One region of the Micromonospora sp. FIMYZ51 genome, then DNA from elsewhere that is predicted to be linked to it. Evidence: riboswitches for the same ligand, from Rfam matches in the RefSeq annotation. Region 1 holds a riboswitch; the other holds the start of a gene.
What was found. A riboswitch is a leader RNA that binds a small molecule or an ion and turns the genes downstream of it on or off. The one in region 1 is predicted to bind cobalamin.
Positions count from the first base shown of each region.

Region 2: linked by a shared signal. The riboswitch ahead of QQG74_RS20965 (cell wall anchor protein) and the one ahead of QQG74_RS14085 (ribonucleoside-diphosphate reductase subunit alpha) in region 1 are both predicted to bind cobalamin.

Region 1 is NZ_CP134706.1:3,077,840-3,084,758, forward strand. It holds gene QQG74_RS14065 (aldo/keto reductase) at 1-573, shown strand, start outside; gene QQG74_RS14070 (acyl-CoA desaturase) at 623-1,678, opposite strand; gene QQG74_RS14075 (aldo/keto reductase) at 1,794-2,666, opposite strand; gene QQG74_RS14080 (cold shock domain-containing protein) at 2,920-3,333, shown strand; cobalamin riboswitch at 3,389-3,598, shown strand; gene QQG74_RS14085 (ribonucleoside-diphosphate reductase subunit alpha) at 3,728-6,103, shown strand; gene QQG74_RS14090 (transposase) at 6,117-6,919, opposite strand, start outside.
Region 2 is NZ_CP134706.1:4,695,024-4,701,942, forward strand. It holds gene QQG74_RS20955 (energy-coupling factor transporter transmembrane protein EcfT) at 1-924, opposite strand, end outside; gene QQG74_RS20960 (hypothetical protein) at 959-1,921, opposite strand; gene QQG74_RS20965 (cell wall anchor protein) at 1,918-3,390, opposite strand; cobalamin riboswitch at 3,508-3,650, opposite strand; gene QQG74_RS20970 (hypothetical protein) at 3,728-4,216, opposite strand; gene QQG74_RS20975 (peptidase) at 4,254-5,297, opposite strand; cobalamin riboswitch at 5,393-5,529, opposite strand; gene QQG74_RS20980 (hypothetical protein) at 5,665-5,811, opposite strand; gene QQG74_RS20985 (MFS transporter) at 5,975-6,919, opposite strand, start outside.

The sequences.
Region 1 (6,919 bases):
GCGATGGAGACGCTGACCCGCCAGGGCAAGATCCGCTATGTCGGCTCGTCCAACTTCGCGGGCTGGCACCTGGCCGCGGGCCAGGAGGCCGCCATCCGGCGGCAGTATCTCGGCATCGTCTCGGAGCAGTGCGTCTGGAATCTGGTGAGCCGGCACGTCGAACTGGAGCTGGTGCCGGCGGCCCAGCACTACGGCATCGGCGTGCTGGCCTGGTCACCACTGCACGGTGGACTGCTCGGCGGGGCACTGCGCAAGCAGGCCGACGGCACCGCGGTGAAGTCGGCACAGGGCCGGGCCATGGTGGCCCTGCGCACCCGGCACACGGAGATCGTTGAGTACGAACGGCTCTGCGCCGAGGCGGGCCTCGACCCTGCTGAAGTGGGCACCGCCTGGGTGCTGAGCCGCCCCGGGCTGACCGCCGCGGTGATCGGGCCGCGTACCCAGGCGCACGTGGACTCCGCGATCCGGGCGCTCAACCTCACTCTCCCCGACGACCTGCTCAAGCGCCTGGACGAACTCTTCCCTCCGATCGGCAACGGCGAACCGGCCCCGGAGGCGTGGCTCGGCGGTTGACTCCCGACCGGCGGGTGACGAAGGTGCCGGCCGGGAATCGACCCGGCGCCTACCCTGCGGCCCGGCCAGCCCGCCGGGCCGCGGCATGCTCGGCCCGGGCGGATGCGCCCACCTCGTGCAGGTGCCGCAGCGCTGCCCGGTAGGAGGCGACGAGGCCGGTCTGTTCGTACGGGACGCCGATCTCGGCGCAGTACGCCTGCACGATCGGCTGGGCCCGACGCAGGTTCGGCGTCGGCATGCCGGGGAACAGGTGGTGCTCGATCTGGTAGTTCAAACCGCCGAGCGCCGCATCGACCAGCCGGCTTCCCCGGACGTTGCGGGAGGTCAACACCTGCTTGCGGAGGAAATCCTCGGCACCGGTCGGATGCGGCATGCCCTTGTGGTTGGGTGCGAAGGTCAGGCCGAGGTAGACACCGAACAGCGCCTGGTGCAGCACCAGGAAGGCGACGGCCTGTAGCGGCGAGAGCACCAGGAAGAGCGCGGCGAGGTAGCCGACCGCGTGCAGGACCAGCAGTACGCTCTCCACCCCACGCCGCTGCACCGTGCCGGTGCGCAGCGCCTTGACGCTTGACACCTTCAGGCTGACCGCGAGCAGGGTGAGCAGCGGGAAGAAGAGGGCGGCCTGACGCCTGGTGATGAAGCCCTTCAGCCCACGACGACCGACGGCCGATTCGGCGGCCCAGACGAGCACCTCAGGGGCGACGTCCGGGTCGAGATCGTCGTGGTTGGGGTTGTTGTGGTGCCGGGTGTGCTTGTCCATCCACCAGCCGTAGCTCATCCCGACACCGAGGTTGCCGGCCAGCAGCCCGGCCACCGCACTCGGCCGGCGGGTGCGGAACACCTGGCGGTGCGCCAGATCGTGGGCCACGAGTGCGACCTGGGCGAAGGCGACGGCGAGGAACACCGCCGTGATCAGCTGCCACCACGAGGAACCGACCGCGAAGAAGACCGCCCAGCCGCCGACGAGCATGAGCGTGACGACGCTCAACCGGACGATGTAGTAGGCGGGCCGGCGGCGCATCAGTCCCGCGTGTGTGATCCGGCGGGACAGGACGGCGAAATCGCTGCCAGTCGTCGTCTGCGACCGCGTCAGTGTAGTCGTCATGCCTACAGCAGACCGTCTGCGGCCGACGCGGTCAGGAGCGCTATCCCCTCTGCCGACGGGGTGCTAACACCACCGTGCGTCGGCGGTCGGCGAGCCGGACCCGGGTCGCTCCCCGTCAGGCTGCGGCGGCCAGCGCCTCGTACTCCGCGTCGGTGAGCCGCACCTGGGCGGCGGCCACGTTCTCCTCCAGGTGGGCCACCGTCGACGTGCCGGGAATGGGCAGCATGACCGGCGAACGGCGGAGCAGCCAGGCGAGCGCGAGTTGGGCGGGCGTCGCGCCGTGCTCGGTCGAGATCTTGTCCAGCGGGCCGCCCGGCCGGGCCAACTCGCCGGTGGCGATCGGGTACCAGGGGATGAACGCGATGTCGTTGCCCTCGCAGTAGGTCAGGACGTCCTCGGCGGCGCGGTTGGCCACGTTGTAGAGGTTCTGCACCGAGGCGATCGGTGCGATCTCCCGCGCCGCCTCGATCTGCTCGACGGTGACCTCGGAGAGGCCGATGTGCCGGATCTTGCCCTCCTGCTTCAGCCGGACCAGCTCGCCGATCTGGTCGGCCAGCGGCACCTTCCGGTCGATCCGGTGCAACTGGTAGAGGTCGATGCTCTCCAGGCCGAGGTGACGCAGGCTCAGCTCGCACTGCTGGCGCAGGTACTCCGGGCGGCCCACCGGCCGCCATTCGCCCGGACCGCTGCGGGTCAGCCCGGCCTTCGTCGCGATGACCAGGTCGTCGGCGTACGGGTGCAGCGCCTCCCGGATCAGCAACTCGGAGACGAACGGACCGTACGAGTCGGCGGTGTCGATGAAGGTCACCCCGAGTTCGTACGCCCGGCGCAGCACCCGGACCGCCTCGGCCGGGTCCTTCGGGTCACCCCAGACGCCCGGCCCGGTGATCTGCATCGCCCCGTAGCCGAGTCGGTCGACGGTCAGCTCCCCGCCGATGCGGTACGTGCCGGAGTCCTTCGCGGGCTGGGTGCCGCCTGCATTCGTCATGTCTGTCGAAAACCCCACTGTCTCGATTCTCCGTCGGTGCCCAATCTATCCCCGTGGTCCGGTCGATGCCGGCCAACGAGGTACCGCGAGCGCGCGGCGGGTGAGGGGCGTCACCACCCGCCCGGCCAAAAAACTTGGCCGGCAACCGCCGCCGGGGACCCGGCGGGCAGCCGAGACGGCATACGATGCAACATGACGGGCGCCGGTCGCGCCCGGTGTTAGCGGATTGTTGTGGTGAGAGGAAGTGGATGGCGTGGCGGTACGGCAGGGCAAAGTCATTCGGTTCAACGTGGACAAAGGCTATGGATTTATCGCGGCTGAGGGCGGTGACGAGGACGTCTTCCTGCACGCGTCGGTGCTCCGGGACGTGCACCCGCACGAGTTGCGACCCGGCATGCTCCTTGAGTACGAGGCCGTCGAGGGTAACGACGGCGTCCGGGCCGTGCTGGCCCGCCCGGCAAATGGCGTGGAGATAACCTCCCGCCCGATCTCCGGTTCCGACTCGGCCGACGCGGACACCTGCGATGTCGTCGGCCGCTCGGAGTACGAACGCTTCGTGACCGACCTGCTCCTGTCGTCGTCGTCGAACCTGACCACTGGCGAGGTGCTGAAGATCCGGTCCGGTCTGGCCCGCTATGCGCTCGACCGCAAGTGGCTGGACGCCTGACGGCGACTCGCCCGACACACCATCTGGTGTTGCCCTTCGCGCATCCCGCCCATATATGGTGTCACCCGTAGCTGGTTCGACCATCAAGCCGTGGTGGTCGAGGCAAGAGGGAACCCGGTGCGAGTCCGGGACTGCCCCGCAGCGGTGAGTGGGAACGACCGCCGTCAACGAAGCACTGGACCGCATGGTCTGGGAAGCGACGGCCAGTAGGCGACTTTCGTCATGCCCACGAGTCCGAAGACCTGCCAGCACGCCGCACGCGTCGCGTGCGGCGGTCGAAGGCCGCGCGGGACGGCCGACGCCTCAGCCGGTCAGCCGTGGCATGCCGTGACTGACCGGCGGCGTCCCTCCCGCGCGCCCGTCGACCTCGGCGACAGGCGCGAGGAAGGGAAACATGACGGTGACCCAGGAGCAGGCGGGGCCAGAGCACCGCCGGCACGCGATGCGGGTTCGTAAACGCAACGGCGACACCGAGCCGGTCGATGTCAACAAGATCGTCAAGGCGGTGGAGCGCTGGGTCGCCGATCTCGACGAGGTCGACCCACTGCGGGTGGCGACGAAGACGATAAGCGGCCTGTACGACGGAGCCACCACGGCGGAGCTGGACAAGCTGTCGATTCAGACTGCGGCCGAGCTGATCGGCGAGGAGCCGCAGTACTCGAAGTTGGCGGCGCGACTGCTCGCCGCGTTCGTGGACTCCGAGGTCCGCGGGCAGCAGGTGGCGAGCTTCAGCCAGTCGATCCGGTACGCGCACGGCCTGGGCCTGATCGGGGACGCCACCGCGGCGTTCGTGGCCGCCAACTCGCGCAAGCTTGACGACGCCGTCGACCCGGACGGTGACCTGCGATTCGAGTACTTCGGTCTGCGTACCGTCGCGGACCGGTACCTGCTGCGGCATCCGCAGACCCGCCTGGTGGTGGAAACCCCGCAGTACTGGCTGCTGCGGGTCGCCTGCGGGCTGTCGCAGACGCCGGGCGAGGCGATCGGGTTCTACCGGCTGATGTCCAGCCTGGCGTACCTGCCCAGCTCGCCGACGCTGTTCAACTCCGGCACCCGGCACACCCAGATGTCCTCGTGTTTCCTGGTGGACTCGCCCCGCGACGAACTGGACTCGATCTACGAGCGGTACCACCAGGTGGCCAAGCTGTCGAAGTTCTCCGGCGGCATCGGCATCTCCTGGTCGCGGGTGCGTGGCCGCGGCGCGTTGATCAGGGGAACCAACGGCCGGTCGAACGGCATCGTGCCGTTTCTCAAGACGCTCGACGCCGGGGTGGCGGCGGTCAACCAGGGCGGTCGTCGCAAGGGCGCGGCCTGCGTCTATCTCGAACCCTGGCATCCCGACATCGAGGAGTTCCTGGAGCTGCGGGACAACACCGGTGAGGAGTCCCGGCGTACGCACAACCTGAACCTGGCCAACTGGATCCCGGACGAGTTCATGCGGCGGGTCGAGGCCGACGGCGAGTGGTCGCTTATCGACCCGTCCGACGCGCCCGAGCTGCCCGATCTGTACGGCGAGGCGTTCGACGAGGCGTACCGGGCGGCCGAGAAGCAGGCGGTCCGCACGGTCCGGGCCCGTGACCTGTACGGGCGGATGATGCGTACCCTCGCCCAGACCGGCAACGGGTGGATGACCTTCAAGGACGCGGCGAACCGGCTCTCCAACCAGACCGGCGCACCGGGCAACACCGTCCACCTGTCGAACCTCTGCACCGAGATCCTGGAGGTCAACAGCGACACCGAGACGGCGGTCTGCAACCTCGGCTCGGTGAACCTGGGCGCGCACGTCACCGCCGACGGCGTGGACTGGGCGAAGCTGCGCGCGACCGTCCGTACCGCTGTGGTCTTCCTCGACCGGGTGATCGACATCAACTACTACCCGGCCGAGCAGGCGGCGGCGTCGAACCCGCGCTGGCGTCCGGTCGGCCTCGGGCTGATGGGCCTCCAGGACGCCTTCTTCACGCTGCGCCTGCCGTTCGACTCGGCCCCGGCCCGGGAGCTGTCGACCCGGGTACAGGAGGAGATCTTCCTGACCGCCCTGGAGACCTCCGCCGGGCTCGCCGAACGGTTCGGCCCGCATCCGGCGTACCCGCAGACCCGGGCGGCAACGGGTGAGCTTCATCCGGACCTCTGGGGTGCCGAGGTCGGCCAGCCGCAGCGGTGGGCCGCGCTGCGCGAGCGGGTCGCCGCCCACGGTCTGCGGAACTCGCTGCTGGTCGCGATCGCGCCGACCGCCACCATCGCCTCGATCGCCGGCTGCTACGAGTGCATCGAGCCGCAGGTGTCCAACCTGTTCAAGCGGGAGACGATGTCCGGCGAGTTCCTCCAGATCAACACCTACCTGGTCGGTGAGCTGAAGGCGCGCGGGCTCTGGACGGGGTCGATCCGCGAGCAGATCAAGCGCGCCGAAGGATCGGTGCAGGGCATCGCCGAGCTGCCCGAGGACGTACGCGAGCTGTTCCGCACCGCGTGGGAACTACCGCAGCGGGCGCTGATCGACCTGGCCGCCGCCCGCGCACCGTACATCGACCAGTCGCAGTCGCTGAACCTGTTCCTGAGCGCGCCGACCATCGGCAAGCTCTCCTCGATGTACCTCTACGCCTGGAAGTCCGGGCTGAAGACCACCTACTACCTGCGCTCGCGTCCCGCGACCCGCATCCAGCAGGCCACCGTCGCCGTCACCCCGGCCGCCCGGCCGATCGTCGCGGTGGCCGACGACGAGGCGTTGGCCTGCTCCCTGGAAAACCCCGAAAGCTGCGAGGCGTGCCATTAACGCTTCCCCACCGCTACTGCCGGGAGATTTCTGGCTCGGACTGCGCGTTACCACTTACCCAGAGGGAGGTGATCACGTGTCTTACGTCGTCGGCACCAGCACAGTCGCGTTCTACCGTGGCGAGGATCGCCCTCGCGGCGTTCCGGTCGCGGCAGGCGGTGTGTCCGCACCTGTCGCACCGGAAAGTTCGCACACCCAACCCGAGGCGTTCCTTGGCTCTCGTTCCGCACTGCGAGCAGGTCATTGTGGTGTAGGCGGGCGGCACCAACACCACCTTCCGGCCCGCCCGCATGCCACGCTCGATCAGTTCCCGTTTGGCAGCGCCGATCGCGGCGTCCGCAACCTTCCGCGCCATGGTCGTGCGGGTCAGGAACGTTGGCTTAAAGTCCTCTACGGCGATCACGGAGTGGTTGTCCACGATTCTCTTGGCCCATTGGCGGGCGTCGTGGGTGTTCTGCCGGGCTGCCTTCTTGTGCAGTCTGGCGGCCTGCCGCCGGGCCCGCAGGTAGCCCTTCGACGGAGGGCTACCTCGCGGGCGGCGTCGGCGATTCATCGTGCGCTGCGCACGGGCCAACTCGGCGCCGCACCGTTTGCGGTAGCCGAGGTGAGGCAGGTCGTAGGTCGGGTCGGTGGTGGTCGCGGTCGTGGTGACACCCCAGTCCACGCCGATCGCCCTGTCGGCAGTCGGAGCGGTGCACGCTTCGCGTCGGACGACGAACGAGACGTACCAGTGCCCCAACGAGTCTTGGTAGACACGCACACTGGTCGGCTTGGACGGCAGTTCCCGGGACCAGACCACCGGGATCGTGATGCCAC
Region 2 (6,919 bases), 1.6 Mb from region 1:
GATCCGCCAGCGATCCGGCCGGTAGCGGCTACGGCGGACCCGACGGCCGGCCAGCAGCATCCCGATGACGGCCGCCGCCAGCCCGGCGAGCAACATCGGCAAGCCGAGGTAGCCGGGCACGGTGGCATCGAGCAGCCCGTACGTGCCAACGCAGACACCGACCAGCCCGACGAGCACCAGCCCACCGGTGAGAGCTCGCTGGCCGGCCGGTATCGCGGCGGTGCGGCCGTAGCCGCGGGAGTCCATAGCCGCCGCCAGGACAAGGGATCGGTCCAGGGCGTCGGCCAGCACCGGCAGGGCGATGCCCCGCAGGGCGCGCAGACCCTGTCCGGCAGCACCACGCAGCCGGCGGGCCCGGCGTACCCGCAGCACGCTCTCGACCAGTTGCGGAGCCACCGACAGCGCGACCACCACGGCTGTGCTGACCGCATAAAGGGCGCCGGGAACCGCCTTGAGGAGGCGCTTCGGGTTGGCCAGGGCGTTGGCGGCACCGAGGCATACGAGCATCGCCGCCAGGCGCAGTCCGTCGTAGAAGCCGCCGAGAAGTTGTTCGGCGGCGACCGGCCCGAACAGTCGGATGCCGGCCGCCCATTCCGGCAGCGGGATCGCCGGCAGGTGAAACAGAATGAACTCACCTTGTCCGCCGCCGAAGACAAGGCGGAACACCACCCGCATGGCCACGATCACCGCGCCGAGCACCAGGTACAGCCGGAACGCCAGCGCCCAGGGAGCGTCGCCGCGGCGGCGGACGACCACCAGCGCGGCGGCGGCGATGAGCAGCGCCAGAGGCAGCGGGTTGGTGGTGTGACTGGCGGCGGTCGCCAGGCCGAGCGCCCACAGCCACCAGGCGCCCGGATGCAGCAGCCGCGGCAGCCGTCCGGGCCCCGCCGTATCGGGTCGGGTCGCCAACCGTGCCACCGACATCCGCTGGACTGCGCCGCTGCCAGCGGCGACCTGCTCAGTCATCCGGTTCGGCGGCCCGCCGGCGGCGAGCCGCGACGACCCCGCCACCAGCGAGCGCGACCAGTAGGAGCAGCCCAGCCAGGGTGCCAAACGGTAGCCCGTCGGTGTCGCGGGCGGCGGTTGTCTCGGTCGGCGGGAGCGAGTTCGTCGACTCGGCCGATGATGCTGCGGGCGCGGCCCCGAGTGGCGGGCCGCCCGCCTCTGTCGGCGATGCCTCCGTCGCTGGGACAGGCGGGCTTCCGGAGAACGTCGCACCAGCGGCGGCGGTGGCTGACGTGCCCACCGCTCCGGTCGGCGCGCTGCCGCCTGGCCCGGCCGACCCGACAGGGGCACCGGCGACCGGTGGTGGGACGTTCGGCGGCGAGGAGGAACGGGCTGGAGACGCCGGTGCCGTGGTACGCCCAGGCAGGGCCGGTGGTGTGGTGCGGGAAGGTGGTGCCGGTGGCGTGGTGCGCGGCGGAGGTGCTGGCCGGGTGGGTGCCACCGCCGGTCGGGGGGCGTTGTCGGAATTGCGGTTCAGGGAGAACGACCAGCCTTCGAAGCTGCCTGCCGGTGGCTTGCGGTTGAGCACACCCTTGTCGCTGTACGTCCAGCTGCCGCCATTGGGTGCGTGCCAATACGACCAGTAGGCGCTGGCCGGGGGCGTATCGACGCATTTTTCCTCGCTGGCCGAGGGTTTGCCCCCGATCCGGCAGACGAACCCCTCGCCCCAGCGCAGCGTGCCCGTGATTTGAAAGCCAGCGTTCTTCAACGCTGCCAATCCGGTGGTTTGGTCGCCGAGGGCACACCGGACGACCGTGCCGCCACCGAGTTCCTTGAAGTCCACCACGACGGTGACGCCGCCGGTGTCCGGGCAGTAGCCGGCGCTGCCGGCAGCCACAGCCGGCCTTGGCCCGACCAGGACGGTGGTGGCGGCCAGGGCGAGAACGAACGCGGTCCGGGTCGCCCGGGTGCTCATGTGGCCCGCCGGCGGCCGAGCACCAGCAGCACCGCTCCCCCACCGAGCAGCAGCAGCGCGATGAGCACGTACCCGCCGATCGCCGCACCGGTGGTCGGCAGGCGACCCGGCCCGCCTGCGGCGGGACTGCTGACAGGGGAGGTGGGAGTCGACGCTGTCACGGTCGGCGTGGGTGTCGACGGTACGACGCTCGGCGTCGGACCGCCGGTGGGCGAGGTGGTCGGCGTGGGTGACGCGGTCAGGGTCGGTGAGCCAGAGGGCGTTGGTGCGGCGGTGGGCGTGGGCGACCCCGTCGGCCTCGGTGGCACGGTTGGCGACGAGGTGGGTTCGCCGGAGGGCGGCAGATCGAGGCCGATCCGGCCCAGCGGTATCTGGGCCAGCCCGAGGAGCGCCTGGGCGGTGGCGCGGCGCCACTGATCCCGGAAGTTCGCGGCGATTCCCTCGCGTACCGCCTCGGTCAGCGCGTCGCTGGCGTAGGCGACGGCACCGGCATCGGCCGCCGCGGCGCCGCCGTTGGCGGTGGTGAGCTGCAGCGTCGCCAGGGCCTGCGCGGCCCGCGCCGCCTCGGCGTCGCGTCCCGCTGCGGCCAGCGCCTGCCCAGCGAGGCCGGTGCTATTGGAGTTCGCGCCACTGGTCGGCCCCGACCCGCCGAACGATCCGTCGGTGCGTTGCTGCGTCACCAGCCAGTCCGCGCCGCGCTGTGCGGCCTCGTCCGCGCCGGTGACGTCGGTCGCGAGCAAGGCTTGAACGGCCATGGCGGTCGAGTCGACGTCGAGGGTGGCGTTGGCCTGAGCGTCGCAGGACGGCGACGGCGCGCCGTCCGCGTCGGGATAGAGCCGGAAACCGCCGGCCGTGCACTGCTGCCGGATGAGGAAGTCGACGGTCTGCTGCGGCACGCCACCGCTGCGGGCCAGGCCCAGCACGGCAAAGGACTGGTCGAAGGTATTGCTCGGGTCCGGGCCGGTCGCCTCGGTGGTCCGGCTGGTGATCCGGCCGTGCTGGTGGCCGGTGCCCGCCCCGGAGATCAGGGCCAGGGTCTCGGCGCGTAGGTCCCAGCCGCCGAAGTCGGTGGGGTCGGCACCGGCGGCGGAGGCGGCGTAGAGCAGTTTCGCGGTGGCGCCGCCGTCGGTGAAGCTCTCGATGCCCCAGTCGTCGTAGCTGTTGTAGGACCGCACGTGCATAGCGATCTGCGCCGTCGCCGCCTGCCGAGTCGAGCTAGCTACACCGGTGGCGGCGAGGGCGATCACTCCGTCGATGCTCAGCCCCCAGTCCTCGCCGCCGAAAGGGCCTGGCAGAACTCCGTCGGCGTACTCACCAGCGAGCCAGGTCGCGGCGTCGCGCGCGGCGGCGGTGTGGATCGGCGACGGCGCGGCAGTCACGCCGATGGGGGTGGCCGCGACGATGGCGAGCGCCATGGCGGTGGCGCTGCCGAGACCGGCGCCGAGGCGCCGGAGCGGGAACGTGGGCATGCGGGGTGCCTTTCGCAGAGCGGTCGGTGAAAGCTCCGGAAGGCACCGGCGGAGGACAATCCACGACGGATTGCCGTACCTCGGTTGCCCGGACTCCACCCTGTAGACCTCGACAGTGGAAGCCGCTCGTCCTGTGCGGGGCATTCCGGCTCGCGAGACAGGTCTCGCTCACGGTTGCGGGTCAGCGCCGGCTTCTACCGGCTTCCCCCCGAACAGGACGTATTCAGTTGTGTACCCGGCGCACCGGGTGTCGCCACCGTACCGCCTGGTCGCCTCTCGGCGCCAGCGTGGCGGTCGACACCCGGCACGTCAACGGTTCATGGCGGACATAGCCACGTCAGGGGGCGGTGATGCTGGGTGCCGCGCCGGAGCCGAAGGACCAGCCCTCCACCGTGCCCGGCGCCGGGTTGTAGCTGGTCGCTCCCGACGTGCTGTACGTCCACGCGGCACCGCTGCCGGAGGCGTGCCAGTACGACCAGTACGCGCTGACCGGCGGGGTATTGACGCAGGGTTCCGTCGCGGCGGTCGGCTGGCCGTTGATCCGGCAGACGAAGGCCAACCCCCACCGTTGCGTACCGGTCACCGTGAAACCAGCACCCTGTAGGGCGGCCAGCCCAGTGGCCGGGTCGCCGAGCGCACACGCCACCTGGACGCCGCCGCCGAGTGAGCCGTAGTCGACCACCACGGTGACTCCGGACGTCCCGGTGCACGCGGCGGCCTGGGCAACCTGCGGAGACGGCTCGACAGCGACCAGCCCGACGGCGACGACACCGGCCGCCACAAGGCTCGCGAGCCACCGACGGACGGGATTGTGGACACGGAACATGGACACTCCTTCGGTGGTACGGGTTGTGTCGGAGGGGTCAGCGGCAGACAAGAGTGGGTGCGCCGGTGGTCGCGGTGGTGGTGGAGAGCCGGGCGTATCCGGTACCGGTCAGCCCCAGGACGGCTTGAGCGGTGGCGCGGATGGCAGTGCCGGGGTCGAAGGCGCCGCCGTCGAAGTCGACCGCTCCCCGATTGGCCGGGGGCGCGGTGCAGCCGACCTGCAATCCGGCCAGGAACACGCGAGCCCGCAGCCAGGCCAGCGGCCGGCCACCGTCGCGCAGCGCCTGCGCCGCCAGCCCGGTGCTGTTGGCGTTGGCTACTCCGTCGATGTTGGTGAACCCGCCGTCGGCACGTTGCACGGAGACCAGCCAGCGCAAGCCAGCCGCAGCGTCGGCCCATCGGCCGGCGGCCCGCAACGCCTGCACCACCAGGGCGGTGGCATCCACATCGGAGGTGCATACCGGTTGCGCGGGCAGCAGGGGGTAGCCGCCGTCCGGGCACCGGGTGCCGGCCAGCCAGCCGGCGGCGACCGCCGGCACACCCTGCGCGGTCCGCTTCAGCGCAAGAATCGCGAAGGACTGGCTGAAGGCGTTGCTGAAGTCGCCCCACGCTGACTGGTCGGTGAACCGGCCACCGGGTGTCTGAAGCGATCGCAACCGGGCGATGAGGTCCACACCCCCGACGTCGGTCGGGTCGCCGCCGCGTACCGCGACGGCCAGCGCGAGTTTGGCGGTCGCGCCCGCGTATGCCTCCGTGGTGCCGTCGCCGATGTACCCGTCCCGGACACTAGGCTGGCTAATCCAGGCGAGTGCCGGTGCGCCGAAGTCGTCGGCGACACCGGCAGCGGCAAACGCGAACACCGCGTCGAGAGTCAGCCCTTGGTCGGGATACGCGACGCCGTCAAAAACGGCCTCGAAGCGTTCCCCATCGACCAGTTGGCGGGCCAACCAACCTGCGGCCGCATCCGAGCGGACGGCACCCACCGGGATGGGGGTGGCAAGCGCCGGTGTGGCGAGGGTGAGGGCGGCGACGACACCGCAGAGTAGGGCGAGCAGGCGGTGCCGGCTCAGGCGAACGACCATCGGAAGCGCCTTTCCGGCCCGGCGGTCGTCAGAACCCGGCCGCCCGTGAGGACACGGTTGACCGGCCTCCGACCCGTGGGCCACGACGGGTGAGGAGCAGGACTCACGGGTACGGCAGGTATTCGGGCTCGCCACCGGGAATGCGCCCCGGTGGCCTACCGTTGCGGGCCAGCGCCGGACTTGGACCGGACTTCCCCCGCACGTACACGCGGCTGTTCAGTTGTCGCGCCAGTCTCGTTCGCCATACGGCCGCTGTCAATCCGCAACCGAACAAACACCTTATGTCACTTCTCCGCGCTGGTTCCGCTGCGCACACAAGGTGTGTGCCCCTCACCTCTCGAACCTGCGACAGGTCCGAGTCCGGCCGCTACCGAACGTCGTGCCGCGCATCGTCGATGGTTCGACGCCATGCCGGGTCATCGCTCCAGGCGTCGGCGAGCCAGGACGGCGGGGTGACCAGGGGATCGAGGGCTTCGATCGCCAGTTGGTCGAGAAACCCCGGAAACTGGGGCATGGGCGTGGACGGACCGTAGTCGGATCGTACGGGCGCACCGGCAGGTGATTGTGCGGCGACCAAAGCGTTGGGCATTCTGGCTGCTGGCTCCCGGCTCGATGCTCGGGACGCTGGCCATGCGAGCGTTCGCTCGGCGACCGGTGCCGGCCTGAGCACGCAACGCTCAACCGGTGTGGCGTGTCCGGTCCAGCTTCCAGCGCACTTGGAATGTCAGCGCCGCGGCCATCAGCACCGCCGGAACCACGGTGAAGCCGATCAACAGGGCGGTGTGGGCGGACTCCGGCTGCGTCACGGTCTGCCCCTCGGTGGTGGAGATGAAGCCGCCTAGGGCGAGCACGGCCGAGTACACGTAGGGGCCGATTGCGGTGCCGGTGGCTTCGGTGGCAGTCCAGACACCGGTGTAGGCGCCAGCCCGGACGGTACCACGCTGCTCGGCGGCCGCGACCGCATCCGGGACCATCGAGAACGCGAACAGCTGTAGCCCGGCGAACGCGACGCCCAGGACGCCGACCACCGCGACAGCCGGCCCGGTGCCGTAGCCGAGCAGCGGCGCCAGCGAACCGGCCACGAAGACCGCCTGACAGATCAGCAGGCCAGGCTGCTTGCCGATGCGCCGGGACACCTGCATCCACACCGGACCGGCGACGACCGCTGGACCGAGGAACGCCCCCATGAACACGGCGGTCAGCCCAGAGTTGTCGAAGACGTACTTGGTGTAGAACGGCAGCGCTGCGAGGAACAGGTGAGTAGTGGTGCCGGTGAACAGGTAGGACAGCACCAGCGCACGGAAGTCGGGGTCCCGCCAGGCGACCGCGATGTCACCGATGGTCGAGTGGGCCGCCTGCTGGTCGGGCATCCGGAAACCGGCGTGGGCAGTGAGACGCCGTACCCCGGTCAGTGCGACCAGCCCGGAGATCACCATGACGCCGGAGAGCAGCAGGGCCATCCAGCCGTAGTCGCCGCGCTGTCCCGACTCCACCAGCGCCGGTGCGGCCACACCGGCACCAAGCAACCCGAAGGTGAGGAAAAGCATCCGGAACATGAACACCCGGGTGCGCTCGTGGTACCCGACTCGAAGATCGGACGGGGTGGTCAGGTAGGGCACCTG